One region of the Glycomyces sp. NPDC049804 genome, then DNA from elsewhere that is predicted to be linked to it. Evidence: riboswitches for the same ligand, from Rfam matches in the RefSeq annotation. Region 1 holds a riboswitch; the other holds the start of a gene.
What was found. A riboswitch is a leader RNA that binds a small molecule or an ion and turns the genes downstream of it on or off. The one in region 1 is predicted to bind cyclic di-AMP.
Positions count from the first base shown of each region.

Region 2: it holds a riboswitch for cyclic di-AMP, as region 1 does, so the genes downstream of both, AB0K52_RS03845 (NlpC/P60 family protein) here and AB0K52_RS21195 (NlpC/P60 family protein) in region 1, are expected to answer to the same signal.

Region 1 covers NZ_JBFAMQ010000016.1:18-10,147, forward strand. The annotation lists gene AB0K52_RS21160 (DUF222 domain-containing protein) at 7-1,710, opposite strand; gene AB0K52_RS21165 (nucleotidyltransferase domain-containing protein) at 2,281-3,057, opposite strand; gene AB0K52_RS21170 (GNAT family N-acetyltransferase) at 3,144-3,701, opposite strand; gene AB0K52_RS21175 (hypothetical protein) at 3,765-4,199, opposite strand; gene AB0K52_RS21180 (hypothetical protein) at 4,217-4,396, opposite strand; partial or broken gene AB0K52_RS21185 (cation transporter) at 4,489-4,707, opposite strand; gene AB0K52_RS21190 (metal-sensitive transcriptional regulator) at 4,732-5,091, opposite strand; cyclic di-AMP (ydaO/yuaA leader) riboswitch at 5,296-5,466, shown strand; gene AB0K52_RS21195 (NlpC/P60 family protein) at 5,476-6,414, shown strand; gene AB0K52_RS21200 (nuclear transport factor 2 family protein) at 6,834-7,208, opposite strand; gene AB0K52_RS21205 (arylamine N-acetyltransferase) at 7,234-8,085, opposite strand; gene AB0K52_RS21210 (beta-N-acetylhexosaminidase) at 8,162-9,790, opposite strand; gene AB0K52_RS21215 (cell division protein DivIVA) at 10,004-10,130, opposite strand, start outside.
Region 2 covers NZ_JBFAMQ010000002.1:284,424-303,905, forward strand. The annotation lists gene AB0K52_RS03790 (AAA family ATPase) at 1-2,943, opposite strand, end outside; gene AB0K52_RS03795 (hypothetical protein) at 3,277-3,819, shown strand; gene dapC (succinyldiaminopimelate transaminase) at 3,913-5,028, opposite strand; gene fdxA (ferredoxin) at 5,033-5,353, opposite strand; gene AB0K52_RS03810 (GNAT family N-acetyltransferase) at 5,452-6,381, shown strand; gene AB0K52_RS03815 (hypothetical protein) at 6,378-6,851, opposite strand; gene AB0K52_RS03820 (hypothetical protein) at 6,848-7,300, opposite strand; gene AB0K52_RS03825 (SulP family inorganic anion transporter) at 7,396-9,123, shown strand; gene AB0K52_RS03830 (heparinase II/III family protein) at 9,067-10,611, opposite strand; gene AB0K52_RS03835 (MerR family transcriptional regulator) at 10,832-11,476, shown strand; gene AB0K52_RS03840 (fused MFS/spermidine synthase) at 11,524-12,351, shown strand; cyclic di-AMP (ydaO/yuaA leader) riboswitch at 12,712-12,874, shown strand; gene AB0K52_RS03845 (NlpC/P60 family protein) at 12,984-13,865, shown strand; gene AB0K52_RS03850 (sigma-70 family RNA polymerase sigma factor) at 13,956-14,906, opposite strand; gene orn (oligoribonuclease) at 15,535-16,146, shown strand; tRNA gene AB0K52_RS03860 (tRNA-His) at 16,238-16,313, shown strand; gene AB0K52_RS03865 (DUF1707 domain-containing protein) at 16,423-16,911, opposite strand; gene AB0K52_RS03870 (DUF1707 domain-containing protein) at 16,952-17,389, opposite strand; gene map (type I methionyl aminopeptidase) at 17,414-18,250, opposite strand; gene AB0K52_RS03880 (adenylate kinase) at 18,256-18,891, opposite strand; gene secY (preprotein translocase subunit SecY) at 18,966-19,482, opposite strand, start outside.

The sequences.
Region 1 (10,130 bases):
AGGCAGCTAGGTCAGATCCGACCCGGTGCACCGATCATGGCTTAACCGGCACAACCCAATACTGACAGCGGGCAGCGACTGGAGGGTGGGTGCCGGGGCCGATTCCGGCTCTGGGCATGCGGAGGGGCCCGAACCCTGGTGGGTGTCGGGCTGCGCTGCTTGATGCGTGCGGCGCTCCCCCCAGCAGATGCCTCGCCTGCTGGGGCAGCCTAAGACCGGCACTGGTGTGGGTGCCGCGAACTGCTTTCGGCATTTGGCCTTGGCCGCCTTGATCGCCGCGAGGCATCGGTCTCTGTCGATAGCCTCTGCGAGGGCGTCCAGGTCGGGCTTCATGGCCTCGGACCATTCGGTCCGGTAGAGCCCGGTCGGGAAGATGTCCCATTCGGTGCCCTCGTTCTCGGCATCCATGTCCCGGTCAGTGCGCCAGTCGGAGCAGCCGCAGCCTTCACTGTCGTTGCCGCCCTGGCCGCCCTGACCGTCGTGGCCGTCGTGGTGGGTGATGACCGCTTGTCCGGGGCCGGTCTTCTCCACGCTCCAGCCCGCAGTATGGATGCGGCCGTGATGGAACCGGCACAGCAGGATCAGGTTCTCAGCCGTGGTCGGCCCGCCGTCAGCCCAATGCCGGATGTGGTGCGCCTCAGTCCACGCCACGGGCCGGTCACAACCCTGCCAAGCGCAACCCTCGCTCTGCTCGAGTTCGAGCTTGCGGCGCAGGGCCGCATTCGGCAGGCGCTCAGCCCGGCCGAGTTCGACCGCTTCGCCTTTCGTGTAGTCGAAGACCGAGGGGATGACCCCGGCCTCGCAGGCGAGGAGGCGGGCGCGGGCGACCGAGATGGGCTGGCCCTCGAGGAGAGGCAGCCGGCCGGTGTCCTTGCCTTGCAGCGTCTCGATATCCACGGTCAGGTCGAGGGTGGCGGTGTGGCCGTGGCGGGTGGAGGCCTGCGGGGAGGACCCGTACCCGGCGAGGAGCTGGTGGAAGGCCTCGGCATTGCGGTTGGCCTGGGCGGGAAGGAGACCGCCGCCGTCGGCGTCCTGGTCTTGGTCTTCTTGGCGGGGTGGCGGGCAGGCGGTCTTCAGGTACTTGTCGAGCAGGCGGCCGGTCGCCTCGCACAGTTGGCCTTCCAAGGCCCACATGCCGTTGGCCTGCGGGGTGAGTTCCAGGCGCTGCATGGACTGCTCGCCCAGTGCATCGAACAGCTCGGTCGCTTCGGCGATCGAGGTCCAGAGTTCATCGAGGTGACGGCGCAGCTCGGTGAAGGTGGCGTGTGCGCAGTACTGGGCGACCATGGCCTCAGGCGTCGCACACAGGGTCTCAGGGTCGAAGGGGGAGGGGGCCGGGGTCTGGAAGGGGGTGCGGGCGAACAGGCGCATGGCCGGGGTCTGCTCGAGCTGGCGGATAGCGTAGGCGACCTGGTCGATCCTCGCCGCTCCGGACACCGCCGCCTGGGCCAGGAGGCGGAACTTCCCCGACAGGCGGGCGATGGCCGCGATGTCGGCGGCGGTGCGGTTGTGGAAGTCGAACTGGGAGACCAACAGATCCCGCAAGGCGGAGAACCCGAACGCCGAGCGGTGGAGCCCCTGCTCCTTCATCTCGATCACGGCGGCGAGGACCTGGGCGTGCTGGGCGTTGATCAAAGAGGCGGCGTCATCGAGAGCGGAGCGGATGGCGGCTGCGCGTTCGGAACCGGGGGTGCTGGTGCAAGAGCTCATCGACCGCTCGCCTCCTTCCGCTGTTCTCGAATGGTCTGCTTGTTTTCGCTTGCGTGTTCGTACCTCAATGATGACAGGCATGGGGTGGTGGTGTCATCACTCAATGGGGTGAATAATCCATGAGGGACATTCACGAGGCGCGCCGGAACCGCTGCGGCCCAAGGTGAATCGCGGGGCACGAGCGCTGCCTGGCGGCCGCACTGCACACCCGCGCCTCCCTCAGACCCTTTTGTCGCTGCCCGCCTGAACCGCGTCCGAACCGGAGCTGGCAGCCGGAATAGCGCCCCAATCTAGTGCCGCCTCGTTGTCGCTGCCCGCCTGAACCGCAGCCCCGTCAGGGCTGGCAGCCGCACTACCGGCCAAGGCCGCTCAGACCCTTCTACCGCTGCCCGATTGAACCTTCACCGAAGTCAGCCGGGCAGCCGCAGGCACAGCATCCGGTGCAGGGACCCCTTTGTCGCTGCCCGCAGTGACCCATACCCGGACGGAGCCGTAAGCCAACACCCGCCACCGTTGCATGATCACATGCACCCCGAATACATCAGAGCAAGCCGTCGAACGCCGACGATCTCACACGCCGTCCTGCAGCCGGTTGCTGAGAATCTGCTCGAGAAGGTCGAGATAGGCGCGCCCTGCCGTGAGGCCGTCAGGGCGCCCGAGCGTCGCAAACCCATCGAGCAGCCGATGCAGTGTCACCAGCTGCGTCTGCCAAGTGGCCGCGGGCTCATAGGGACCGCCGAGGAACTCAATCATCCGAGGAGCCTCCAGTGAGCGGCGAGCAAGGTGCTTGCCCGCGACCGGAACGAGTGCCAGCCGCATGGCCTGACCCTCTTCGGTGCTGTTGGTGGTGGCCGTCTCATGCTCACCACGATTGAGGTACTCGGAGAATCCCGCAGGAGTGGCAGGAATCCCGGCCCGATCGAACAGGACCGTGCCATTGGAAGGCCAGCTCGCCAGCGAGACTGGATGGACATGCCAGTCGACCCAGAGGGGAAGGCCGTTGAAGACGTATTGGCCGCTGACGGCTCTCGTGCCTCGGGGCCCATTGTGGCGCGCGTCGATGGCGAACGTCAACTGGCCGGTTCCGCAGGGAAGGTGAGCGGGCGAGGCGAAGTCGTCGAGCGCAGCGTCCTGCACCGCGATGAGCAGGTCGACATCGCTCCAGTCGTCGGCGCGGCCATCGCCGAGCGAGCCGACCAAGGCGACACCTGCCACGGCTTGATCCTCTTCAAGCGCGGCAGTTGCAGCACTGAGCCAAAGGGATCGCATTTCGGCGAGACGAGGAACCTCCGGACCGCGGCTCGTCATGACCATCAACGGATCGTAGCCGGGCAGGTACCGCAGCACCCCATCGATTTTCTGGTCCTGATCCCGACACTGCGATGGTCCCCGACCAGAACGGCCATCACCACCCGCCGACTTCCGGAACAGCCTTAGGTGCGGACGGCCGCATAGAGGAGCATGTCCCTGCGGACCCCGGCGATCTCCTGGTGGCTTCGCAGCAGCCCCTCGCGGGCGTAGCCGGCGCGTTCGGCGGTGCGGATGGAGCCGGTGTTCCAGGGTTCGATGTAGAGGGCGATCCGGAAGAGGCCTGGTACGGTCCAGCCGAAGGCGGTGAGCGCGGTGAGGGCGTCTCCCGCGAAGCCGCGGCCGCGGGCGGCGGGCGCGATCGAGTAGCCTGCCGTCGCGCGGCCCGACTCGAGTTCACTGAGCCAGAGCCCGCATTGGCCGACCGCGGCGTCGGTCTCGGCTTCGGCGATCACGAAAGAGAAGCCGGTGCCTTCGACGTAGCGCTGGTGCTGGCGGTCGATCCAGGCGAGGGCTTCGGCGTCGTCGGCGTGCGCAGGGAGGGTACCGATGGTCGGCACGTAGTCGTCGGTGGCGAGGTCCCGGACCATGGCGAGGTCGTCTTCGCGCGCTCGGCGGAGCGTGACACCGCCGTGCGCGGGCGGGGTGGACGGCCAGGGCGGCAGCGGGGAGGTCGGCGTCATGTCGCCATTGTCCGTCCGGCCGGATGCGCGAACGCGGGTGGACACGGGAAGTGCCCGGTGGGATCACTCGTCGGCTGCGGCCACTTCGGCGAGGAGGAATCCCAAGGCGTCCAGGGGAGGCAGGAGTTCTTCGTAGCGTTCGAGGTCGAAGAGCGCGGCCTGGAGCTGGCCGAGGGTCGGGGCGAGGTGGGGCGTGAGGCTGCGGGTCGGGCGTTCGATGAGGGCCACCGACTGGTCGACGAGGGCGACGGCGCGGTTGAGGATGGCGAGGTCTTCGGCGTTCTCGATGCGCGCGGTCGTGTACGTGTTGATGGCCATGGCCTGGAGTTCGTTGGCGCTGTCGACGTCGTCCATGGTGGGCTGCCACATCTGGGCCAGGCGGTCGAAGTCGGCCTGGCGCTCGTCGCGGTGGTCGACGAGTTCGGCGCGCAGCAGGACGGCCTCGGCGGCCAGGGTGATGCGCTCGCCGGGGGTGAAAGGCTCGGATTCGGGGGTCACGGGAACGGTCCGGGGTGCTACCAGTGCGGGGGGCGTTCCGCGAGGAGGTCGAGGTCGCGGGCCGAGAATTCGGACTTCCGGGGGCGCCGGACGGGGGCCTCGCCCCAGCCGCGGTCGGTGTCGTCGGAGGTCTGGTCCGGGAGCACCGAGAAGTCCTCGTCGAGCTCTACGGAGCGTTCGTCGTCGGATACTGCCATGCCTCGACTGTATCGCAGGGGTTCGCGAGGGGCGCAACGCTGCGGCCCTGAACAGCCGGTGAACGGGTGCGCAGGGCCGCAGACAGTCCGGACTATTCGGACGCGCCGACGAGTTCGTAGCCGGCCTCGTCGACGGCCTCGCGGACCGCGTCCTCGGTGAGCGGGGTCTCGCTGGTGACGGTCACCTTGCCGGTCTCGAGGACGACGGCGACGTTCTGGACGCCGGGGAGGGCGGTGATCTCCTGGGTGACGCTGCCGACGCAGTGGCCGCAGGTCATGCCCTTGACTTCGTACACGGTCTCCATGGCTTCTCCTTCGGGGAGCGTTGGTGGTGTTCAGGTTCTGAGCAGTCGGGCCACCGCGTCCGAGGCTTCTTTCACCTTGGCTTCGGCGGCGGTCGGGTCACCCGAGGTCTGCGCTTCGGCGACGCAGTGGGCCAGGTGGCCTTCGAGGAGGTTGAGCGCGACGGCCTGGAGTCCCTTGGTGGACGCCGAGATCTGGGTCAGGATGTCGATGCAGTACTGGTCGTCGTCTACCATCCGCTGGATGCCGCGGATCTGGCCTTCAATGCGCTTGAGGCGGCGCGTGAGCGCGGCCTTGTCGCCGTGGTACCAGTAGTGGTCGTCGTGGCCGTGCGCTTCCGGTGCCGGGGGCGTGTCGCCGGCGACTCCGGTGCGGTCGGTCTGCTCGCTCATGTCACACCTTTCGTGTGCTCGGTCCTCCTGCCGCCAGTGTATACCCCTAAGGGGTATCTCGGCAACTGCTTGTCAGCCCGGTGCAGCGGCCCGTAGTATTCCGTGCCATTGTGCGAGAAATTCTCCCCCGCCCCTTGTCAAGGGCCACAACGGGCTCTAACGTGAACGCGTCGCGTCGGAAACTCGGGGGCACCCCGCACCCGCCGCGCGGCACCGCCGAGTCGGCGAGGCCCCCAGCCTCACTGAACCGGGGAACCAGCAGTCGGCGTCCTTGGCAGGGCCGACGGGGTGAATCGCGTCTCCGGGCGTGTAGGGCGACCCTTCCTTCCGCCCGAACCCGACAGCTAACCCGGTAGGCGGCCAAAGGAAGGAGCGCATCCCTTGGTGCGTACCCGGCGTATCGCTGCCGCCGTCGCAGCCGCAGCACTGCTCCCCGCGAGCGCCGCACTGTTCACCACCTCCTCTGCGAACGCGCAGACGAGCGAGGAGATCCAGGCCGAGATCGACCAGCGCCACGAGGACCTCGAGAAGGTCATCGAGGACTACAACGCCAAGCGCGAGGAACTCGACGACGCCAAGGAGCTCATCGCCGAGATCGAGGCCCAGCTGCCCGCGCTCGAAGCCGAAGCGGCCGCGGCGAACGAGGCCCTGGCCGAGTACGCCGCCACGGCGTACGCCGGCGGCGACTTCGCGATGGTCAACTCGGTCCTCGACGGCGACCCCGGCGACTTCGCCGACCGCCTCATGTACCTCGACAGCCTCTCCTCGGCCGAGCAGAAGTCGCTCCAGGCGAGCATCGCGCAGGTCGAGGAGCTGCAGACCCGCCATGAGGAACTCGAGGCGCTCCAGGCGGACGCCGACGAGATCCTGGGCGACATCGAGAAGCAGCAGGAGGAGATCGAGGCCGAGATCGACGACCTCGAGAGCGACTACGAGGACGCGTACGAGGAGGAGAACCCCGGCCCCGTGTACGACTACGAGGGCTCGAACGCGGCCGTGGCGTTCGCCTTCGAGCAGCTCGGCGAGCCGTACGTGTACGGCGAGGCCGGCCCGGACGAGTGGGACTGCTCGGGTCTGACCCAGCAGGCGTGGGCCGCGGCGGGCAGGAGCCTGTCGCACAACGCCGCCATGCAGTGGGACGAGACGGCGCGGATCTCCCGCGACGAGCTCCAGGAAGGCGACCTCGTCTTCTACAACGACCTCGCGCACGTCGGCATGTACATCGGCGGCGGCGAGATCATCCACGCCCCGAACTCGACGACCGTCGTGAAGATCGTGGACATCGACTACGGCGGCAGCATCGTCGGCTACGGGCGACCGTAGACCGGAACCGGAACTCGCCCGGGCGGCCCGCGAGGGCGGCCCGGGGCGCGGACTCCCCGGCGGCGGCGCCGGCCGTCCCGATTGCTGACCCTGCTGCTGACCCGCAATGCGCCGGCACCGCCGTCGGGGACTGAGACCCATAGTAAAGAAACCCGTGCGGGCCGCTTCGGCGGCCCGCACGGGTTTCGTTTCGCGCCAGGGCGACTCGGTTCGGCCGTGTGCGGGAACGCCGCTTCCGGCCGAGGACGACCGCGCTCGCGAGCGCGGTGCCGGCGGGTCGTGGAGCCGCCGTGCCGGGCGGGCCGGATCGCAGCTCGCGCCGGTCGCCGGGATGCGGCCCGGACCGAGGCGTCGTCGCCCGGGCACTGGTCGTCGCGGGTCGAGGTGCCCGCCGGCGGTCCGGCGGCGCCGGGAACGGCCTACAGCGCCGTCTCAGCGGCTGGGGTCTGCTGGTAGAGGCTGAGGCGCCATGTCCCTCGGGCGCGCGTGTAGACGGAGGACATCAGGGCGTTGAACGCCGGTTCGCCGTCCCTCCAGGCGCGTCCCGTGTAGACGAGCGCGGCGGCGTCGTCGCCGAGCGGGATGAGGGCGGGGCCGACGATCTCGTACCCGGCCCAAGGCGGTGCCTCGCGCAGGGCCTCGACCGTCGCGCCGCGGTCGAGGGACATGCCGTTCGCCAGCACCATCCGCCCGTCCGGGGACATCGTCGAGGCGTAGTGGCCTGCTCCGGTGCCGTCGCACAGCGCGCGCCAGCCGGTGTGTTCGAGCGCGAGCAACTCCTCGAAGACGGCCATGCGTCCCACCATAGCCGCGTCGCCGTCAGTCCCGCTGCGGGTCCAGGTCGGTCAGGCGGCGGACGAGCAGTTCGGCTTCGTCGGGGGCGGTGCGGATGCCGAAGACGTCGTCGAGGAGGTCGGGGACCTCGCTGGGTCGGACGGTCTGCTTCTTCGGGGTGCGGCCGGGGTGCTCGGTCGTCCAGGTGAGCGCGTCGAGCGTGTCGTAGCGGTCGGGGCGGAGCCGTTGGACGTAGGGGCGGATGACGAACGGGGAGCGGTCGTTCGCGGCCACGAAGTGGTTGCCGACGGCGAAGTCGACCGGGTACTGCGGGTTCTCGGTGAAGACCTGCCGCACCTGCCAGCCGTCCGGGCCGTCGCCGGGCTGGAGCACGGCCCAGCCGGGCGAACCGTGGGTGATCACCTGCCAGCGCAGCAGGTAGGGCCAGGGCCCGGCATCGCTGCGGGCGCCGTCGGCCAGTTCGATGGGTTCGAGGGGGCTGGCGCCGAAGCCGACGTCGCTCAGCCATCGCGTGCCGTCGAGGTCGACGAGGAGCATCGCGTGCGTCGCCGGGCGGGGCCGGTCGGCGTCCGCGCCGAGCTGGACCCGGCCCGAGACGGCGGTGAAGCGGAATCCGAGCTTCTCGAGCACCGCGGCGAAGAGGGTGACGTGCTCGAAGCAGTAGCCGCCGCGGCCGCGGCGGAGCAGCTTGTCCTGCAAGGAGGGCAGGTCGAGGCGCGCCTCGCGGTAAAGGAAACTGTCCAAGGTGTCCCATCGGACGTTCAGGACGTGCGCTCGCTGCAGGTCCCGCAGCGTCTCCAGTGTGGGCGTGCGGTCGCCCTCGTAGTCCAGGAAGGCGAGATAGGCGTCAAGGTCGAGGGCTTCGCTGTTCCACATGTCCCGGCAACGTCCTCGCCGCGGCCCCCTATTCCGCTCGGGGCATGGGAGATCCGTCATGTTCCGGGCGTCACGCCTAGGCCGCTTCGGGTTCGGTGAAGTCCCAGTCGAAGCGCCGGTAGCGGCCGGTGCCGCCCTGCTGCCAGGGGTGGGGGCCTTCGAGCGGCCGGTAGCCGATGCCCATGGCGTGCAGGCGCTCCAGGTGCGCGGGGAGGCGGTCGAGGACCGGGTCGGCGGCGCGCACGTCGACGTCGGTCCAGGCGACCTCGGCGAAGACGGCGAGGCGCGGGAACGCGGCGTACTCGACGTCGCGCGGGTTCGGCAGGTACTCCGACCACAGCTGGCACTGCGCGCCGAGGATGCGCGACTCGTCGACGCCGGCCGGGGCCGGGTCCCACGCCGCGACCTTCTCGATCGGGGTGAGGCCGTGGATGCGCAGGGGCTCGCGCGGGTCGTCGCTCTCGTAGTGGTCGAAGTAGACGTGGGTCTGGGGGCTGACGAGGACCTCGTGTCCGGCTTCGAGGGCCTTCTCGACGTAGGCCTGGGTGCGCCAGACCTGGACGGCGGCTTCGGCGGGCGCGCCGCCGTCGAGGATCTCGTCCCAGCCGATGACGCGCTTGCCCATCTTGGCGAGGTGGTCGCAGAACGCGCGGGTGAACCAGGCCTGCACGCCGCGCGCGTCCTCGAGGCCCTCGCGTTCCATGAGCTCGCGGGCGATCGGGGACGACTCCCACTGGGTCATCGGCACCTCGTCGCCGCCGATGTGGACGAACGGGCCGTCGAAGACCTCGCCGATCGCGGTGTACGCCTCGAGCGCGAAGTCGAGCGCGGCCTGCGTCGGCTCCAGGACCTCTTCGAAGACGCCGAACGTGGGGCACACCGGTTCATGCCGGCCCGCACCGAGTTCGGGGTAGGCGGCGAGCACCGCGCGGGCGTGGCCGGGGAGGTTCACCTCGGGGACGATCATGATGTGCCGCTCGCGCGCGTACGAGGCGATCTCGCGCAGGTCGGAGACGGAGTAGAAGCCGCCGTGCGGGGTGGGCTCGTAGCCCTCGCCGCTGCGGGCGTGGCCGATCTTCGTCGCGGCGCGCCAGGAGCCGATCTCGGTGAGTCGGGGGCGGGTGGGGACCTCGAAGCGCCAGCCCTGGTCGTCGGTGAGGTGCAGGTGGACGACGTTGAGCCGGTGGAGCCAGGCCCGGTCGATCATCTTGAGCACGAAGTCCTTGGGCTGGAAGTGCCTGGCGACGTCGAGCATGACGCCGCGCCAGCGCAGGCGCGGTTCGTCGGCGATGCGCACGTGCGGCACGACCGGGTCGGCGGCGGGGGCCTCGCGGAGGGCGTCGGCGGGGAGGAGTTGGCGGAGGGTGGCGATGCCGCGGGCGATGCCGGCGGGGTGGGCGGCGGTGAGGGTGGCGCCGTCTGCGGTGATGTCGAGGCGGTAGGCCTCGGCGGCGGTCGTGAAGTCTTCGGGGCGTTCGCCTTCGAGGGCGAGGCGCAGGACGCGGTCTTGGGCAGGGTCCTTTGCGGTGGTTTGGGCGACGGGGAGGCGCAGGCCGGTGCCGCGGTTGAGGAGGTCGGAGAGGAGCCAGGCCAGGGGGTGCAGCTCGGGTGCTGCGGCGATGGCGCTGAGGGTGCTCAGGTCGAGGTCGCCGTCTGCGGCGGTGAGCTGCTGCGGCTGCGGGATCAGCGAGATGCGGCGCTGCATGTGCGGGGGCTCCTGTGGTGGTCGCGTTGCTGGTGGGGCTCGCGTGGCGTGCGGGCCCGAGGGGTGGGCGGGGGCGGTGTCGTGCCCCCACCGAATTAGTTCAGTTTATTTATAATATAGGGCCGCGCCGCGGTCGGCCAGTGCGGAGAGCGTTTTCGCCCCCTTCCGGCCGACCGCGGCGCGCGGCGTTCGGTCTTCAGTTGCGGCGCGGCCCTAGCGGACCACCGGGAGCTGCTGGGTGCGGTCGATGTCCGAGCCGTCCCGCTGCTTGTTGATCGGCAGCGGCGCCGACTCCGACTCGAAGACCCCCAGCGCCGCCGGGGACTCGTACCCGGTGCCC
Region 2 (19,482 bases), on a different contig from region 1:
GTGGGCGGCGAGGGCCGGGTGGACGGCTTCGATCTTCTTGAGGGTGTTGCGGATGCGGTTGGTGACGCTCTTGCGGGCGCGTTCGGCGTTGTCGCCGAGGCGGCGGGAGCGGCCGCCGAGTCCCGTTGCGGCCTTGAGCTGTTCGATGAGGGCCTGGCGCTCGGCGTCGAGGCGGGCGGCGCGGGCGTCGTCGCCGAGGGCGGCGGCGGTGTCGATCTGCTCGTCGAGGCGTTCGAGGTGGTCGCGGTAGCGGGCGCGGGCCTCGGCGTCGAGGAGGTCGTCTCCGCCGAGTCTGGCGTCGGCCGCGACCGCTTCGCCGCCTTCGCGGTCGTTCAGAGGCACGGCGAGGAGTTCGACGGCGGGGACTTCGGCGCCTGGCCGCCGCAGGAGCCGGTGCAGGTCGGCGAGGCCTTTGGTGTGCGGGAGGTGGACGCCGCGGCCTTCGTAGCGGAGGGTCCAGGTGGCGCCTTCGCGGCGGAAGACCGCGCCGGGAGCGGTCGCGGCGCGGCGCTCCGGTGCGGGGGCGGCCGTGCCGCCGAGCGCGGCGGCGGCGGTGCGGGCGGCCTCGGCCCAGGGCGGGGCGTCGAGCCGCTCGGCCTGCTCGATCGCGGCGGCGAAGTGCGCCGCGGCGCGGTCGCGGTCGCCGGAGGCGGCGGCGAGCACCCCGAGCCAGTGGCTGATGGGGCCGTGGATGCTGGTGCCCCACAAGGCGACGAGCCATTCGCCTTCGTGGGGTTCGAGGCGTCGGCGCAGTGCCGCGATCGCTTCGGCGTCGCCTTCGGCGGCGGCGAGTTCGACTTCGAACCGCAGGCGCAGGGAGACCCAGGGGTCGTGGGGTTCGGTCTCGTCGTCGAAACGGGACTTGGCCCGGTGGGCCTCGTCGAGGTCGCCGCGGCGCACGGCGCTCAGGGCGGTGAGCAGGTCGAACTGCCACTGCCCGAAGGCGGTCCACGCCGAGTCCCGGGTCGGTTCGGGCGCTTCGCCGCGCGCGAACGCCAGTTCCCAGCGGAGGTGGCGCATCATGTGGTCGTTCATGGGGTCGTCGCCGGCGACGGCGTAGGCCTTGTCGATGTGCTCGGCGGCCGAATCCCAGCGGCCCTGCACGATGTCGACGACGGCGTGGTCGATCTGGGCGCCGCTGTGCCAGCGATCGGAGTCGCTGCTCTCGGCGAGGGCGCAGAAGAGGTCGACCTGGGAGCGGAAGGCCGGGTCGCCCTGTTCGAGCATCGCGACCCAGCGCAGCGAGGCGGCGAACAGGCGCATGTCGACGTCGCCGGTGCGGCGGGTGATCTCGTCGAGCTCCTCGACGATGACCTGGCGGGCGGCGGCGGTGCCGGGGCCCCAGTCGACCGAGTGCGTGGCCCATAGCCCGAAGGCGACCTCTTCGTCGTCGCCGATCTTCCTGGCGGCCATGAGGAACTCGTAGTTCAGCTGCCGGGTCAGCCCGTCGTGGTCGAGGCCGGGGTCGGGCCGCTTGCCGGTGAGCGCTTCGTAGGCGTCGGCCTTGAGCCGGCACAGGGCGTCGGGGCGTTCGTTCGGGGGCAGTTCGATGGCGGTGCGGGCGAGCAGCATCGGGTCGCCGGAGTCGCGGGCCTCGTACACGGCCTGGTCGTAGTGCTTCCAGGACTCCTCTTCGCGCTGCAGCCATTTGACGGTGGCGGCCAGCTCGAGGCGGAGCAGGACGCGGCGCCGCACCATCTCGGGGGTGCAGCGCTCGAGGGCGCGCCGGAAGTACTTCTCGGCGCCCGGGGCGCTGAGGCAGCCGCGCGATTCGGTGGCGGCCCGCTCCAGGAACTCGACGGCGATCGCGGGGTCGAGGTCGTCGCCGGCGAGCCAGGCGTGGTGGGCGATCTCGGTGGTGAGCATGAGCTTCTGCAGTGATTCGTCGGCGACGAGGGCGCGCACGACGCAGCCGTGGTGGTGGGCGGCCTCTTCGCCCGACATGGTGTTGTAGAGGGTCTCGCGCACGAGGTCGTGGACGAACACGTACCGGTCGGTCTCGCGGCGCACAAGCCGGGTCTGGCAGGCGGCGTCGAGCGCGGATTCGATGCGGTGCAGGTCGAGTCCGGAGGCCTGGGCCATGACGCCGGCGTGGAACTCGCGGCCGCCGACGGAGGCTAGGGTGAGCATCCGGACGAGCGGTTCGGGGAGGTGCTCGATGCGGCGCTGGAGCGCGTCGCGCATCCCGGCGGTGGTGGCGTCGACGCGCTGCCCGGAGGCCCACAGCTGCGCGGTCTGCTCGACGAAGAACGGGTTGCCGCCGGTGCGGCGGGTGATCTCGGCGACCGTGGCCGCGTCGGGCGCGTCGCCGACGGTGGTGCGGCAGAGCGCGGCGACGCCGTCCTCGTCGAGGCCTTCGAGGCTGATCATGGTGGCCTTGGCGACGAGCGGGAGCATGCGGGCGCGCAGGCGGTGGCCGGGGTCGATCTCGGAGTCGCGGTAGGTGCCGACGAAGAGGATCCGCTCGAACCAGGTGTGCTGCGAGGCGAACTTCAGCAGTTCGAGGCTGCCGGGGTCGGCGAAGTGGAGGTCGTCGAGGACGACCAGGAGCGGGCCGCGCTGGGAGGCGGCGATGAGGAGCTGGGTGACGGCGTCGTAGAGCTCGAACGGGGCGGGCGCGGAGCCCTCGCCCTTGCCGAGCAGGGCCTCGACGGGCGGCGCGGGGTGGAGGGACTGCCAGGCCTCGTCGCCGAGCTGGGCGCGCAGGGAGCGCAGGACCTGGACCCACAGCCAGTGGTCGGGGACCGCCTCGGACTCCCAGGAGGTCGCGAAGGCGACGGTGAGCTCGCCGCGGAAGCGGGCGGCGACGTCGGTGACGAGGGTGGACTTGCCGATGCCGGCCTCGCCGGTGACGAGGGCGAGTCCACCGTGGCTCGCCACGGTGCGTTCGACGGCCGAGCGGAGTGCCGCCGCCGGATGGTCGCGGCCGATCAGGAAGGTCACCCGACCAGTGTGGCCGAAGGGTCCGACATGCGCCACGGGGTTCGGGTCCCAGGGCCCGGGGCGAGGCGCTTCAGTGGATTGTCGACTATCGGACGATGGACCTCATGTTTCGGTGTTGCGCCAGGTCAGTCCCGCCGGTCGGGTTACATGTACGACAAAAGTGCGGATTGTTTTGCCTGAAGCCGTGCGTTAACTACGGACAGTCCTTAAAGTGCTACGGAAAGTCACTTCGGTGCGACAGGCGGTCGAACCGTCCCTACCGGCGGTTCGCACGGGCCGCGCCCGGACCGGGAGCACCGACGATCAACGGGGGCAATCCTCATGGCACAGTCCATGTTCGAAAAAGCACGAACCGACGACGAACAGACCACCAAAGCAACCAAGAAGACCTGGCGGGCCGCCGTGATCGGGGCCGCCATCCCGTTCGCGATCTTCGCCGCCGCACCCGGGGTGGGCGCCGCCGGCGCCGAGCCGGTCGAGGCCGCGCCGGTACAGACCGTCGAGACCGAGCAGCTGCCGCCGCTCCCGGTCGATCCGCCGGTCGACGTGCCCGACCCGACCGCCCTGCTCGACCTGCAGGCGTGCCTCACCGAGCTTCAGGGGCTCGTCGCGCAGCTGCCGCCGCCGCCGGTCGAGCCGCCCGTCGAGCCGCCTGTGGCGCCGCCGGTCGAGTCCGAGCAGCTGCCGGGCCTGCCCGTGCCCGCCCCGGGCGACCCGGGCACCGACCCCGGTCTCCCCGCGGTGCCCGACGTCGGGGCGCTGACCGAGGTCTGCAAGCAGGTCGTCGAGGTCGTCAAGAGCCTGCTGCCGGCGGTGCCGCCGGTCGAGCCGCCCGTCGACCCCGGCCTGCCGGTCGAACCGCCGGCGGCTCCTTAAGGACTGCTGCCCGACGGCACAGCGAGAAGGCCCGCGGCTGCCAGCCGCGGGCCTTTCGTCGTGTCCGTAACCTGCGGCGCCGCGCGCCCGGCCTCACTTCAACCGCTGCGCGGCGTCGGCGATCGCCTCGTCCGTCGCGGTGAGCGAGAAGCGCACGTGCCGGTTCCCCTTGGCGCCGTAGAACTCCCCCGCCGCCGCGAGGATGCCGCGCTCGGCGAGCCACCGCACGGTGTCCCAGCAGTCCTCGCCGCGCGTGGCCCACAGGTAGAGCCCGGCGGTCGAGTGGTCGATGCGGAACCCGGCCGCCTCGACGGCGCCGCGCAGCACGCCCCGGCGCTCCTCGTAGCGGGCGCGCTGCTCGATCGCGTGCGACTCGTCGTGCAGGGCCGCGATCGTCGCCTGCTGGACGGCCCACGGGACCATGAAGCCCGAGTGGCGGCGGATCTCCAGCAGGTCCGCGATGAGCTCAGGGTCCCCCGCGAGGAACGCCGAGCGGTACCCCGCCAGGTTCGACCGCTTCGACAGCGAGTGCGCGGCGAGGAGACCGGTGAGGTCGCCGTCGTTCACGCGCGGGTCGAGGATCGAGACGGGCGGGCGGTCGTCGTCCCAGCCGAGGGTCAGGTAGCACTCGTCGCTGGCGAGCACCACGCCGCTGTCCCTGGCCCAGCGGACCAGGCCGCGCAGGTGCTCGACCGAGGCGACCTCGCCGGTCGGGTTCGTCGGGTAGTTGATCCACGCCAGGCGCAGGCGCGAGCCCGCCGCGTCGCGCGGGTCGGCCACCGGCACCGCGTCGGCCTTCGCCAGGATCGCGCCGATCTCATACGTGGGGTAGGCGATCTCCGGGTAGGAGACGGCATCCCCCGGGCCGACGCCCAGCTGCAGCGGCAGGTTCGCGACGAGCTCCTTGGAGCCGACGGTCGGCAGGACCGCGACGTCCTCGGCCACACCGGTGTGCCGGTGGAGCCAGGACCGCATCGCCTCGCCGAGCGCCGGCGGGCCGGCCACCGTGGGGTAGCCGGGCCGCGCGGACGCGTCGATGAGCGCCTGCCGGATCGGCTCGGGCACCTCGTCCACGGGCGCGCCGACGGTCAGGTCGACGAGTCCGCCGGGGTGGGCCGCCGCGCGCTCCTGGTACGGGGCCATGCGGTCCCACGGGAAGCGCGGCAGCCGCCGGGCCGGAGAGGCGCTGTGGAGGCGGCGCAGCGCCATCGCGCTACTCCGACTTCGGGGGCAGCGCGGCCACGAACGGGTCGTCCTTCTCGATCTTGCCGACCTTGGAGGCCCCGCCGGGGCTGCCGAGCTCGTCGAAGAAGTCGACGTTGGCCTTGGTGTACGGGGCCCACTCGTCCGGGACGTCGTCCTCGTAGAAGATCGCCTCGACCGGGCAGACCGGCTCACATGCACCGCAGTCGACGCACTCGTCGGGGTGGATGTAGAGCATCCGGTTGCCTTCGTAGATGCAGTCGACAGGGCACTCTTCGATGCAGGCCTTGTCGAGGATGTCCACGCACGGCTCGGCGATTACGTAAGTCACGAGTCGTCCTTCCTACCGCGCGCAGCCGGGCGGGCTGCGCTGTGATTGAGACTAAAGCTTATTGCGGAATGTTGACCCGAAGGCTTGGGGTGGGCCAGATGCTGGGACCGGAACATGTCGGCCGTCGCGCGGCGGTGCGGATCAGGCTGCGATCTCCCGAACCGGGGCGCCGGTTCACGGACGTCATCGGCGAGCTTATCGAGATCGGCCCGGACTTCTGGCGCGTGCTGCCCGACAATGTGGCGCAGTCTGGGGCCGCCGTCACCATCGCGACGGACACGATCGTCGCGGCCCGGGCGATACCGCCCAAACCGACCCCGTTCTCCGAGATCATCGCGACCGAACGGCTCCTCGCCGCGACCTGGCCCGCGCCCGAGACCGCCGAAGTCGGCGGCTGGCTGCTGCGGTACGCCGAGGGGTTCTCGCGCCGCGCGAACTCCGTCCTGGCGCTCACCGCCCCCGAGGGCGGGACGGACGCGGCGATGACGGCCGTCGAGACCTGGTACGGGGCACGCGGCGCGCGCCCGCTCGTGGCCCTCGCCGGGCCGGTCACGAAGCGCCTGGACGAGGAGCTGGCGACGCGGGGCTGGGAGGCCGAGGCCGAGACCGTCGTGATGACGAAGCCGCTCCGCGAGAGCACCTATGACGGCGAGGCCGCGATCGCGGACGCGCCGAGCGAAGCGCTGCTCGAACAGCTCGGCAACGGCACCCCCGAGATCGCCGCGGCGGTCTTCGGCTCCGGCGAGGGCCGCGGGTACGCCGAGATCCGGCGCGGCGGGGAGCTCGCCGCCCGGGGCCGGGGCGCGATCGCGGGCGACCTCGTGGCGATCACCTCGATCGGGACGCTGCCCGCGTTCCGCCGGCAGGGCCTGGGCACCGAGGTCCTGCACGCGCTGGAGGCCTGGGGGTACGCGAACGGAGCGCGGCGGGCCGCGCTCCAGGTCGAGTCCGACAACGGGCCCGCCATCGCGATGTACGGGCGCCTCGGGTACGCCGAGCGGTACCGGTACTGGTACCGGGGGCGTTAGGCGGCCTTCGGGTTCGCCTTGCGCTCGAAGGCGATCCGGGTGGCCTTGAGTTCGCGGCCGTACACGTCGACGCCGAGGGCCATCACGATGAGGAAGCCGACCCAGCCCGAGAGGGCCAGCAGCGCGAAGTAGATGAGGGTCTGCGAGAAGACCCCGTCGATCGTCGGGTAGTCGACGCGGGCGATGAGGGGGTTCACCAGCACGGCGAAGAGGGTGGTGACCACGAAGATCGACAGCAGCTCGCCGGTGATCTCCTGGCGGCGGCGGCGCACGCCCCACCAGATCCCGGCCGCGATCGCGACGGCCGCCATCGCGCCGAACGTGTAGACGCCCACGAGGTCGCCGATCGCGGTGCCCTCGCCCCACTTGGTGGAGGCGAACCGGCCGGCGAGGTTGGCGGCGATGATGCCCAGGGCGAAGCCGTAGATCGAGGGCCAGTGCGGCATCAGGAGGCGGCTGAGGAGGGTCACGGTCGGGACTCCTTCGTAGCGGTAGGGGTGGCCTGCGCCGGCGGCCGGGGGCCGACGGCGGACGGGGCCTTGGCGTTCGGCCTGGGACGAAAATACTGCCACAGCGCGAGGGCGATCCCGGCGGTCCCCGCCAGGAGCAGCATGTAGCCGTTGAAGCCGCTGCCGATCACCAGCGAGCCGGCCTCGGTGGGCATGGACGCGAGCAGGACCACGGCGAACCACGCGAGCGAGGTGAGGATGACCGACCAGCGCCCGCCGGTCCAGTACACGGCCAGCGCCGCGAGCCGCCAGTTCGCGACGAACGCGATCGCGCCGGCGATCGGGACCGCGATCCCGGCGATGTAGTACGGCACGAGGAAGGATTCGAGGACGGCCGCGAGCAGCGCCGCGGCGGTGACGACCACCGCCCCGCCGACGCGGATCGCCGTTTCCAGACCCTTCGCACGCACGGTGGCGATCCTACGGCAGGAAGCGGACCCGGCGGCGACTCGCCCGGGGTCCGCTGAAAGTCATTGCGGATCAACCATTCCGGGACAATCGCCTCATGACCACGATACGAGAGACAACTGCCACGAAACGCCGACGCTTCCGACAGCTGTTTCCCGAACGGTCCGACTACCTGCACCTCACCCGCCACTGGCACACCGACCTCCTCGCCGGTCTCACGGTCGCGGTCGTCGCGCTGCCGCTGGCCCTCGGCTTCGGGATCGCCTCCGGGCTCGGCGCGTTCGCCGGGCTCATCACCTCGATCATCGCCGGGGCGCTCGCCGCGATCCTCGGCGGCTCGAATCTCCAGGTCACGGGGCCGACCGGCACGATGGCGGTGGTCCTCGTGCCGCTCGCGGCCACGCACAGCCACGCGGGCGTGATGCTCGTGGGCATCATGGCCGGGCTCATGCTCGTCGTCCTCGCGCTCACGGGAGCGGGCCGGTACGCGCGCTTCGTGCCGGTGCCGGTGGTCGAGGGCTTCACGGCCGGGGTCGCGATCGTCATCGCGGTCCAGCAGTTGCCGCCCGCCCTCGGCCTGCCCGCGCAGAACGCGCACATCATCAGCGGCGCATGGGATTCGCTGAGCGATTTCGCGGCCACCCCGAACTGGGCGCCGCCCGCGGTCGCGTTCGGCGTGGCCGGAGCGATCCTCCTCGGCTCGCGCCTGCACTCGCAGATCCCGACGCCGCTGCTCGCGGTCGTCGTCGCCACGGTGGTCACCTGGTGGGCGCGCGCGGATGTGGCCGTCATCGGCGCGCTGCCGCGCACGATCCCCGCCCCCGAGGCCGACTTCCTCGACTTCGCGGAGATGCCCGAGCTGGTCGCGGCGGCCGTGGCGATCTGCGCCCTGTGCGCGCTCGAGTCGCTGCTGTCGGCGACGGTGGCGGACAACATGACCGTCGACCAGCACCACAACCCCGACCGGGAGCTGTTCGGGCAGGGCGTGGCGAACCTGGTGACCCCGTTCTTCGGCGGCATGCCGTCCTCGGGCGCGCTGGCGCGCACCGCGGTGAACGTGCGGTCCGGGGCGGCCGGGCGGCTGGCGTCGCTCACGCACGCGATCGTGCTGGCGCTCATGATGCTCGCGCTCGCGCCGCTGGTGGCGCACGTGCCGCTCGCGGCCCTCGCGGGGGTGCTGATCGCGACCTCGATCCGGATGATCGAGGTCGGTTCGATGCTGGCGCTGGCGCGGTCGACGCGCGCCGACGCGGCGGTCATGTGGCTGACGCTCGCGGCCACGGTGGTGCTCAACCTGGTGTGGGCGGTGGCGGTGGGCATCGCGCTCGCCGGGCTGCTGGCGCTGGGGCGGATCTCGCGGTCGGTCTCGGTCGAGGAGGAGCCGATCGAACCGGCCGACCACCACGACGAGGAGGCGGCGCTGCTCCACGAGCACATCGTGGCGTACCGGCTGGAAGGGCCGCTGTTCTTCGCGGCCGCGCACCGGTTCCTGCTCCAGCTCTTGGACGTCGCCGACGTGCGGGTGGTGGTGCTCCGCATGAGCCGGGTGTCCACTATGGACGCGTCGGGGGCGACGGTGCTCGCGGACGCGATCAAGCGCCTCGAGCACCGCGGCATCGCCGTCTACCTCTCCGGCCTCGAGCCGGTGCACGCCAAACCGCTTGCGGCCCTGGGCGTCCTGGAGCCGCTGTGGCAGCAGGGCCGCCTGTTCGAGCACACCAGCGAGGCCATCGCGGCCGCCCGCCAGCGCCTGAAGGCGGACGGCCTCCTAGAGCAGCTCGAAGCGGAGGCCGCTGCCGGGGAAGTCGAAGCGGAGCGCCCATAGCCGCTCGGGCCGGCCGAGGTGCGTGGTCGTCTCGACGTCCTCGATGCGCACGCTGCCCGGGTCGACGCCGTGGAGGACGAGGGTGCCGCGCTCGCCGGTCCAGGTGGCGCGGTCGCCTTCGGTCTCGGGCCGGATGCGGCTGACGAAGGACTCGGTGAGCTCGGGCCCGGCGTCGAAGAGCTCGATGCCGTCCTCGGTCCAGGTGAACTTGCGCAGGAGCGCGCCGTCGCCGTACGCGTCGATGTAGGCGTCGACGCCGTCGTCGGTGTAGACGAGTTCAGCGCGGGAGTCCTCGCCGACCTGCTGGGCGGCGCCTTCGACGGTGGGCACGGAGTGCCAGGCCGCGGAGGGGTGGACCTGCTCGTACCGCTCGTCGCCGAAGTAGGCGGCGGTGTACTCGCCGGCGCCGGGGTCGCACAGCAGCTGCTCGCCGTCGGCGGCGATGATGAACGACCCGAGGTCGAGGTGGTTGTGCGGCTCTTCGTTGTAGCCGCCCTTGACCGCGAGCGACCACATGCGGCGGCCGATCTGGCGGCGTTCGACGTACCAGCCGACGTCGGCCAGGAGGGTGCGGCCGGGGGCGATCTCGCCGCCGAGTTCGCGTCCCCATTCGAGGGTGCGGGTGAGGTGTGCCCAGCGGGCGCAGTAGTCGTCGGCGAAGGTCGGCGCGTGCTCGATCGCGGGGAGGGGGACGCCGAGCCGGTCGTGGAGGCGGGCGAGGAGGCCGGGCGGGAGGGCCGGGTCGTGGTGGGCGTCGCCGAAGGTCGCGAAGGAGCGCGGGTAGAGCTGGACGTGGGCGGGGAATGAGGCGATGGCCTCGGTCCCGGCGAGGAGGTCTTCGCCGGTGGCGTCCCGCCACGCCTCGGCGAAGTAGGTGAAGTAGCCGAAGCCGTAGACCCAGTAGTCGATGCCTTCGACGCAGCCGCCGTCCGGCCCGAAGGAGAACAGGTAGGCCTGGAGGGCGGGCAGGACGCGGCCGCGGACGACGTCGGTGTCGTAGCCGAGCGCGAGCGCGGCCATCCCTGCGGCGCCGGCGCACACCGCGGTCCAGTTGGAGAACCGCTCCTCCCACCAGAAGGGCTCCTCGGACTCGAAGAAGGGGTCCAGGACGCGGCGGCGGATCTCGGCCTCGACGCGCTCGCGGTCCTTGACGTCGTCGCGCAGGCGCAGGATCTCGGCGAGGGCCTGCGCGGTCTCGCAGGCGAAGAGGTCGACGCAGGTCGCGGGGTCGCCGTCGTCCCAATGGGCCGGGAGCGCCCAGGAGCGCTCGTCGCAGATGTCGGCGACGAGGCCGGAGAGGACGGGGCCGTCGCCGACGAGGGCGAGCGCGGCGAGGTGGCGGCGGCGCGCGAAGTACTGGTTCTCGAAGGGCAGGCGGCGGCCGGTCTCGGCGTAGTCGTCGGCGAGTCCCGGGTCGAAGGCGGGCACGGGAAGCGCGGCGATCTCGCGCAGCTCTTCGAGGAGTGCCGTACGGAGAGGGTCAGTCATGGCGCAGCCATTCCGGTTCGGGGAAGCGAGCGTAGTAGCGAGCGGTCGAGGGCAGCGGGCGCGGAGCGCCCTCGTTGCCGGGCGGCGGTGGGCGACGGGTGGCCGCGTAAGGGTGCGGGTCGTTCAAACCGTCGCCTTTCCAGGTGGGTGGGTACAAGGCGGGGGTTCCTGCCGGGCTCAACGGTAACGCGGGCGCGCTTTCCGTCATAGACTCCCTCGTATGCGCATCGGGGAGCTGTCGGAGCGGACGGGCGTTCCGGCCGCCACCATCAAGTACTACCTGCGGGAGCACTTGCTGCAGGCCGGGGAGCACGGGGAGGGCAACACCGTCGAGTACGGTCCGGCCCACGTGCACCGCCTGACGCTGATCCGCGCCCTCTCGGAGACCGCCGGGCTCTCGGTCGCGCAGATCGGCGAGGTGCTCACTGTGCTTGGGCGCCATCCGGAGTCGGCGTTCCAGGCGCTCGGCGCGACCCTCGCCGCGACCCACCGGGACCCGAAGTTCTCCCTCGCCAGCGAGGGCACCACCGAAGCCGCCGAGCGCACCGTCGACCAGTTGCTGAACGAGTACGGCTGGGCCGAGGTGGCGCCCCCGAACTATCGCGACGCGCTGGTCACGGCCCTGACCGCGTTCTACCGCTTGGGGAATCCGGACCCGCAAGAGGTCCTGGGCCACTACGCGGACGCGGCGGCGGCGCTGGCGTCGGCGGACATGGAGGCGATCGCGGAGGCGACCCGGATCGAGGGCGTCAACGTGGAGCAGGCGGTCACCGCGACCGTGCTGGGCGAGACGATCTTCGCGGCGCTGCGGCGCATCGCGCATGTGGCGGCCTCGGCCAGGACGCAGGCGCAGCAGGGGCCTTAGGGCCTGCTCAAGGCCTCCTGCGCGGGGCCTTCGGGCACAATGGGTGCGTGACTCCGCCCGAGGCCGAACGGCCCGCCCTGCGCATCGACCGCGATCCGGACCGGCCGAACCTGCTGCACCTCGTCGCCGACGAGGTCGTGCAGGCGACCGTCGACCTCGACGATCCGTCCTATCTGGATGCCGAGTACATGCAGCGGATCGCCTACCTCGTCGACGCCATGGCCGAGCCGAAGCAGCCGCTGCGGGTGCTGCACCTGGGCGCGGGCGGCCTGGCGATGGCCCGGTACGTGGCGGCGACCCGGCCCGGCTCGTACCAGCAGGCGGTCGAGACGAACCAGGAGCTCGTGGCGCTCGTGCGCGCCGAGGCGCCGCTGCCGCGGGGCGTGAAGGTGAAGATCCGGCACACGGACGCGCGCGAGGCGGTCGAGTCCGCGCCGGACGCGAGCTACGAGCTGATCGTGACCGACGTGTACGCGGGCGCGCGCGTCCCCGCGCACGTCACGAGCACCGAGTTCCTGCACGGGGCGCACCGCGTGCTGCGCCCGGGCGGGCATTACGCGGTGAACCTGTGCGACGGCGGCCAGATGCGCTTCCTGAAGCCGGCGCTCGCGGCGATGGGCGTGGTGTGGCCGCACGTGGCGGTCATGGCCGAGCCCGCGGTCCTGCGCGGCCGCCGCTTCGGCAACGTCGTCGCAGTCGCGGCCGACGTCGAACTCCCCGTCGCCGCCCTCCGCCGCCGCTGCGCCGGCGCGGCCTTCCCCTGCCGTGTCCTCGAGGGCACCGAGCTCAAGGAGTACATCGCCGGCGCTCCCCCGGCCACCGACGCCACCGCGATCCCGTCCCCACCGCCCCCGCGCTCCCTCCGCAGCTTCTGACGAGCCGCCGGGCGGCTCCCGCCCGGACCGCGGTGTCGCACCCCGCAGGCACCATCGAAGCCGGGAGTGGAGGCGAACCCGAGGATTTCTCGCCCGCGCGCCCTCCCCTTCTCGCCGTCGACTCACGGCCAACCTCACCTCGACCGTTCGGGCAATAAATCCGCTGGATAGTTGCCCTCCCTCCCCGCGCGTCCTCACTGTCCGTTACTAGACTGTGGAGCGACTCACAGCGGGCTTGGCGATTCGGGTCACCATGCGTTAGCGTCGGCGCCTGTTCCGGTCGGGTCCTCAGGGCTCCCCCAGAGACCCACCCGCCCGGACCGCCGAGCCGCGCTCGCATGACGCCCGTTCCTCCCGGTCCGGGGCGAAACACCGATGCGCGGGCCGGGGACCCAGCCGCGTCCGCGCCCCCCAGTCGCGTGGACGCACGGGGTGAATCCCGCTGCAGCGCAGCCGCAGCGGGTAGGGCACCTTCCCTGCCCGAACCCGACAGCTAACCCGGTAGGCGGCTGAGGAAGAAAGGCCACCTCGTGGCTCACGCCTGCTCTGAAACTGCACAACGTTCACGAATCAGCGCCATCCTTCGCCGCGTCGCGATCTACACGGGGGTCACCTGCGCCACCGTCGGACTCGTGACCGCCTTCTCCGGCACGCAAGCCGACGCGGCCGACATCGACTACACCGCCGCCTCCGCCTCCGAGATCGAAGAGCACCTCGCCGATCTCGAATCGCAGCGCGACACCGCCGCCGCCGACCTCAAGGGCCTCCAGGCCCGGCTCGACGCGGCCAAAGCCGTCATCGACGCGGCCGCCGCGGCGTACGGCACCTCGAATGCGCAGCTCAGTGTCGTCACCGCCGCGGTCGAATCCGCCGAAGACGACCTCGACGCCAAGGTCTCCACCCTGGTGGCCTACGCGCAGGAGCAGTCCGACAAGTACGAGGAGGCGCAGACCGCCTCCGAGACCGCCGACGGGCTCACCGCCGACATCACCGCGATCGAGCAGCGGATCGCCGACCTCGACGGGCAGATCGACGAGGCCGAGAAGGCCCACGACGAAGCCGAGGCCGCCGAAGCCGCCGCCGCGGCCGCCGTTGAGGCCGAGTCCGCGGCGTCGAGCGAGTCGCCGTCCTCCGGCTCGGACTCCGGTTCGACCCCGAGCTACAGCGCCGACGCCGCGACCGCCGCGGTCGAGTTCGCCCGCGACCAGCTCGGCGAGTCCTACGTCTACGGCGCCGCCGGCCCCGACACCTGGGATTGCTCCGGCCTCGTCCAGGGCGCCTACGCGGTCTCCGGGATCTCGCTGACGCACTACACGAACGCGATCTGGGACGAGACCAGCGCCATCGACCGGTCCGACCTGAAGCCGGGCGACCTGGTGTTCTACAACGGTCTGGGCCACATGGCGATCTACATCGGCGACGGCCAGGTCATCCACGCCCCCAAGCCGGGCGACGTCGTCAAGGTCTCCGACCTCGACATGGGCATGTCCATCGACGGCTACCGCCGCGTCTGACCGGAACCGCATACGGAGGAAGGGCCGGGGCTCTCGCCCCGGCCCTTCCTCCGTATCACTGGTGTCTGCGCGCCCTCAACGCCTGCGCAGTCAAGCCGCCTCGGCCATGACCTGGTCGTTGGCCAGCTCCTTGAGGCGGGCCAGCGCCTGGATCTCGAGCTGGCGGATGCGCTCGCGCGACAGGTGGAACCGGTGCGCGACCTCCGTGAGCGAGTGCTCGCGGCCGTCCTCGAGCCCGTAGCGGGCCTTGACGATCCCCGCCGAGCGCTCGTCGAGGTGGTTGAGCATCATCTCGATGCGCTGGCGCTCCATGCCGGCGAGGACGACGTCCTCGGGGCTGGGCTCGTCGGAGTCGGCGACGAGGTCGCCGAGGTTGGTGTCGCCGTCGTCGCCGATCGGCGTGTCCAGCGAGACGGTGTCCTGGCTCCAGCGGATGAGCTCGTTGACCCGCTCGACCGTGACGCCGAGAGCCTTGGCGACCTGGTCGGGTTCGGGGTCGCCGCCGAGCTCGCGGGTGAGCTGGCGGGTGACGTTGCGCATCCGGTTGACGTCCTCGACCAGGTGCACCGGCAGGCGCACGGTGCGCTCCTGCTGGGCGATCGCCCGGCTGATGGCCTGGCGGATCCACCACGTGGCGTAGGTCGAGAACTTGAAGCCGCGCTGGTAGTCGAATTTCTCGACGGCGCGGACCAGGCCCGTGTTGCCCTCCTGGATCAGGTCGAGCATCGGCATCCCGGAACGGACGTAGCGGCGGGCGATCGAGACGACCAGCCGCAGGTTCGCCTTGATGAACTGCTCTTTCGCCTTGGCGCCGTCTTCGACCAGGCGCTTCAGGTCCTTCTCGGTGGCGTCGCCGAAGGTCTCCCCCTCGCCGAGCAGGTGCTTCGCGAACAGGCCGGCCTCGACCGCCTTCGCCAAGTCGACCTCGGCGGCGGCGTCAAGCAGCGGCGTCTTCGAGATCTCATGCAGGTAGACACCCACAAGGTCTCGTTCCTCAGCGACCTCTTCGGTGGTGAGGGTGGGTGTTGTCGTTTGCTCCACGCTCAAGGTCTCCTCCAGCTTCCTCGTCCCCCGACACCGCGTGAGCGGTGTACCAGTTACAACGACCGCTTCGTTGCGTGGAATTCCGTGCCCCGGTGTTCGATGCGCCACGGTTACGGAATCGATGCGGTTCGGTGGCCGCCGGGTTTTTCACGCCCAGTGGCTCCGCACCGTTTCGAGTACCCGTTTTCATCGGCTAAGCTCGGTTCACGGCTCCTGTCCCTGAGACGGAGCCGCGTCGGCTCCATGACGCCTCTGAGACGGAGATCACCTCACCTCTGCTGAGGTCTGATGACCCGAGTCCTGGTCACGGTATCGTCTCCGGCTTGCTTCATCGCAAACCTTCAATCTCTAGGGGTACACGCGCCTTACCTTGAAAAAGTTGAGAGATCATCTTATTGCGGCCCTAATCACTGCGATACGGGCCGCAAAGGCGGCGACGCTCTGATACCCGCACCATAGCGGACGGTAGCGGTGACAAGCAACACCTTTCCCAGGCGTTGTTGTCCGATTCCGAACACCCCTCGTTCTGATTCAAGTGTCCGCCCTCCGGGCCTCCCGCGGGGGCGCTTCCGACGGCGTGACACGTAGATCACCTCGCGTGCTACTTGCGCGTAGAGTTGGCCCGGTGACTGAAGAACGCCTAGTGTGGGTCGACTGCGAAATGACCGGCCTCGACCCCGAGATTGAAGCCCTCATCGAGATCGCCGTACTCGTCACGGAACCCGACCTCACCCCCCTGGACGAAGGCATCGACATCGTCATCGCCTGCGACGGCCCGGTGCTGGACAACATGGGGGCGTTCGTCGCCGACATGCACGCCAAGTCCGGGCTCACGGATGAAGTGCGGGCCTCGCGGATCTCCCTGCAGGAGGCAGAGGACACGGTCCTGGAGTACATCAAGCAGCACGTGCCCGAGGCGCGCACCGCCCCGCTGTGCGGCAACTCCATCGCCACCGACCGCACCTTCATCACCAAGTACATGCCGCGCCTGGACGACCACCTGCACTACCGCATGATCGACGTGTCCTCCATCAAGGAACTCGCCCGCCGCTGGTACCCGCGCGTCTACTACAACCAGCCGGCCAAGGGCCTCGCGCACCGCGCCCTCGCCGACATCAAGGAGAGCGTGCAGGAGCTCGAGTACTACCGCCGCACCCTCTTCGTGCCCCTGCCCGGGCCGAGCAGCGACGAGGCGAAGGCCGCGGCCGCGAGCATCGCCGGAACGCCCCAGGACTGAGACGGCCGACACCGAACCCCGTTGACAGGAACACGGGAAGCTTGGCTATGATTGTCGCCGGTCCCCGGGTTTCCCGGCGGAACCGGTCTTGGTGGTCGTAGCTCAGCTGGTAGAGCACCTGGTTGTGGTCCAGGAGGTCGCGGGTTCAAGCCCCGTCGGTCACCCCAAGCAAGAAGGCTCTGCGAGCAGGCGTCCAGCCGTTCGCAGAGCCTTTTTTCGTGCCTCGGGGTCGGCGCGAACATGCCGGTGCCGCGGCACCGGCCGTCGCACCGTCTATCACTGGTTCCGATTGCGGCGCAACCGCTCGCGGCGCTTGCGCTCCTCCCCCGGGCGGATGATGGTCCGCTCGGCGATCGTGAGCACCGTGGCCACCACCCCCAGCGGGATCGCCACCCACACCGGCCAGAAGTACTGGTGGCTGCCCGACAGGAAGTACACGAACGCCCACACGCCGGTGACGATGCCGATCGGGATCGAGACGCCCGCCCACAGCCACTTGATCCACTCGGGGGTCCCCTGCTTGTCGGGCGCGAACGCGTCGGCCTGGGCCTGCAATACGCGCTGGTAGGCCGGCAGGTCCGCCAGGACGACCTCGGTCTCGCCGACGGTCTTCGCCGCCATGAGGGTGTCGACGCGCTTCTCGTACTCGTCGAGGTCGATGTAGCCCTGGTCCACGGCGGAGCGCAGGATCTCGGTCAGGGAGGCCCGCTCGGCGTTGCCGATCCGCATCTCGCGGTCGCCGCCGAAGCGTTCGAGGGAGGACATCCGTTGGGCTCCTAAGGGATGGGGTGAGGAGGGGCTACTGTCAGCGGCCGCGGGTGACCAGCTGCACGAACGTGGCGATCGAGAGGCCCATGATCGGCCAGATGGGCCAGAAGTCCCCGAACTCGCCCGACGAGACCGAGGTGGCGAGCCAGATCAGGGTGGTGATGCCGCCGACGAGGACCAGGGCGCGCAGTGCGGGCACCTCGTGGAACCAGTTGCGGCCGTGCGCGTGCCGCTCGGTCTCGACCTCGGCGGCGGGCTCAGACGGGACCACCTCGCCGGTCTTCGGGCGGCCGCCGGGGAGGTCCTCGAAAATGAGGTCGAGCTCGGCGTTGGTCTTGGCCTCATAGGCGGTCTTGGCGCGGTCATCGAATTCGGCGAGGTCGATACGGCCCTCGTCGAGGGCGGCCTGCAGCTGCGCGATCGCCTTGTCGCGGTCGGCGTTGGAGATGCGCAGCTTGCCTTGGTCTTCGGTCACGAAGCCAATTATGGCACCGGGGTCCTATTCCGCGCGAGCCGCGCTCGCGGCCGCATCGCCCAGCTGTTCGACGCCGCCGTCAGGGGCCGTGAGGACCCAGACGCCGTCCTCGCACAGGGCGATGGTGTGCTCGACGTGCGCGGCGATCGAGCCGTCGTCCGTGACGATCGTCCAGCCGTCGGCCAGCTCGGCGGTGTCCTCCGAGCCGAGCGTGAGCATCGGCTCGATCGCCAGGGCCATGCCCGGGCGCAGCTTCGGGCCCTCGCTGGGGCGGCCGTAGTTGAGGATGTGCGGGTCCTGGTGCATCTCGGTGCCGATGCCGTGCCCGCCGAACCCCGTGACGATGCCGTATTCGCCCGATTGCTCCACGGAGCGCTCGATGGCGTGGGAGATCCCGCCGAGGCGCTTGGCGGTGCCCGCGGCCTTGATCCCGGCCCACATGGCGGCCTCGCAGGCCTCGCGCAGGGCCGTCAGCTCGGGGGCGACCTGGCCGATCTCGATGGTGATGGCCGCGTCCCCGTGCCAGCCGTCGACGATCGCGCCGACGTCGACCGAGAGGAGGTCGCCCTCCTTGAGGACCGCGTCCTCGGAGGGGATCGCGTGGACGACCTGCTCGTTCACCGACGAGCAGATCGAGCCCGGGTAGGGGCCGTTGCCGATGTCGTAGCCCTTGAAGGAGGGCACCGCGCCGCAGTCGCGGATGACGTGCTCGGCGATGCGGTCGAGTTCCGCCGTCGTCACGCCCGGGCCGGCCGATTCGCGCATGGCCTGGTGGACCTCGGCCACGACGAGCCCGGCCTTGCGCATCTTGCGGATCTGCTCGGGCGTCTTGTACTGGATGTGCTGGCGACGGCGGAACACGGCGGCTATTCCGCGGCGCCGATGGCGTTCAGGGCGCGCTCGGTGATCTCCGAGACCTCGCCGATGGCGTCGATGCGCACGAGCTTGCCCTGCGCCTCGTAGTAGCCCACGAGCGGCGCGGTCTGCTCGGCGTAGACCTTGAGGCGGTTCTTGATCGTCTCGGGCTGGTCGTCGGTTCGCTGGTAGAGGTCGTCGGAGTCGGGGTCCGCGGGCGGGTCGAACTCCAGGTGGTAGACCTTGCCGGTCGACTTCGAGACGCGGCGGCCCGACAGGCGGCGCACGACCTCGTCGTCACTGGCGACCAGCTCCAGGGCCAGGTCCAGCGTGGCGCCCGCCGCTTCGAGGACCCGGTCGAGGACCTTCGCCTGCTCGGTGTTGCGGGGGTAGCCGTCGAGCAGGAAGCCCGCCTTGGCGTCGTCCTCGGCCAGCCGGTCGGCCACCATCTCGTTGGTGACCTCGTCGGGCACGAGGTTCCCGGCGTCCATGTACTCCTTGGCCTTGAGGCCGAGCGGGGTGCCGCCGGAGACGTTCGCGCGGAAGATGTCGCCGGTCGAGATCTTGGGGATGCCGAGCCGCTCGGCGATGATCTCCGCCTGGGTGCCCTTGCCGGCCCCGGGCGGGCCTACGAGTACCAGTCGCACAGTTGTTCCTCCCGTGTCGTCACAGTGCCCATTGACGACTCGCAAGCGTCGTCGAGGCCGAAGGTCTTCCTACGTCAGCGGAGGAAGCCCTCGTAGTGGCGCTGCATCAGCTGGGACTCGATCTGCTTGACCGACTCCAGGCCGACGCCCACCATGATCAGCACCGAAGTACCGCCGAACGCGAACTGTGCGAACAGCTGCTGGTTACCGAACGCGATGATGGCCAGATTGGGAAGGATAGCGATCGCGGCCAGGTAAAGCGAGCCCGGGAAGGTCAGGCGTGACAGGACTCGCTGCAAGTAGGTCGCGGTGGGCTTGCCGGGGCGCACGCCGGGGATGAACCCGCCGGCCTTCTTCATGTTCTCGGCGACGTCGTCGACCTTGAAGGTGATCGAGACGTAGAAGTACGTGAAGAAGATGATCAGGAACGCGTACAGCGTGATGTACACCCACGAGCCCTGGTTCAGCAGGTAGCGGTCGATGAAGCCGACCCACTCGGAGTCGCTGTTCTGGTTGAGCTGGCGGAACAGCGTCGGGATGTACAGCAGCGAGGAGCCGAAGATGACGGGCACGACGCCGGCCTGGTTGACC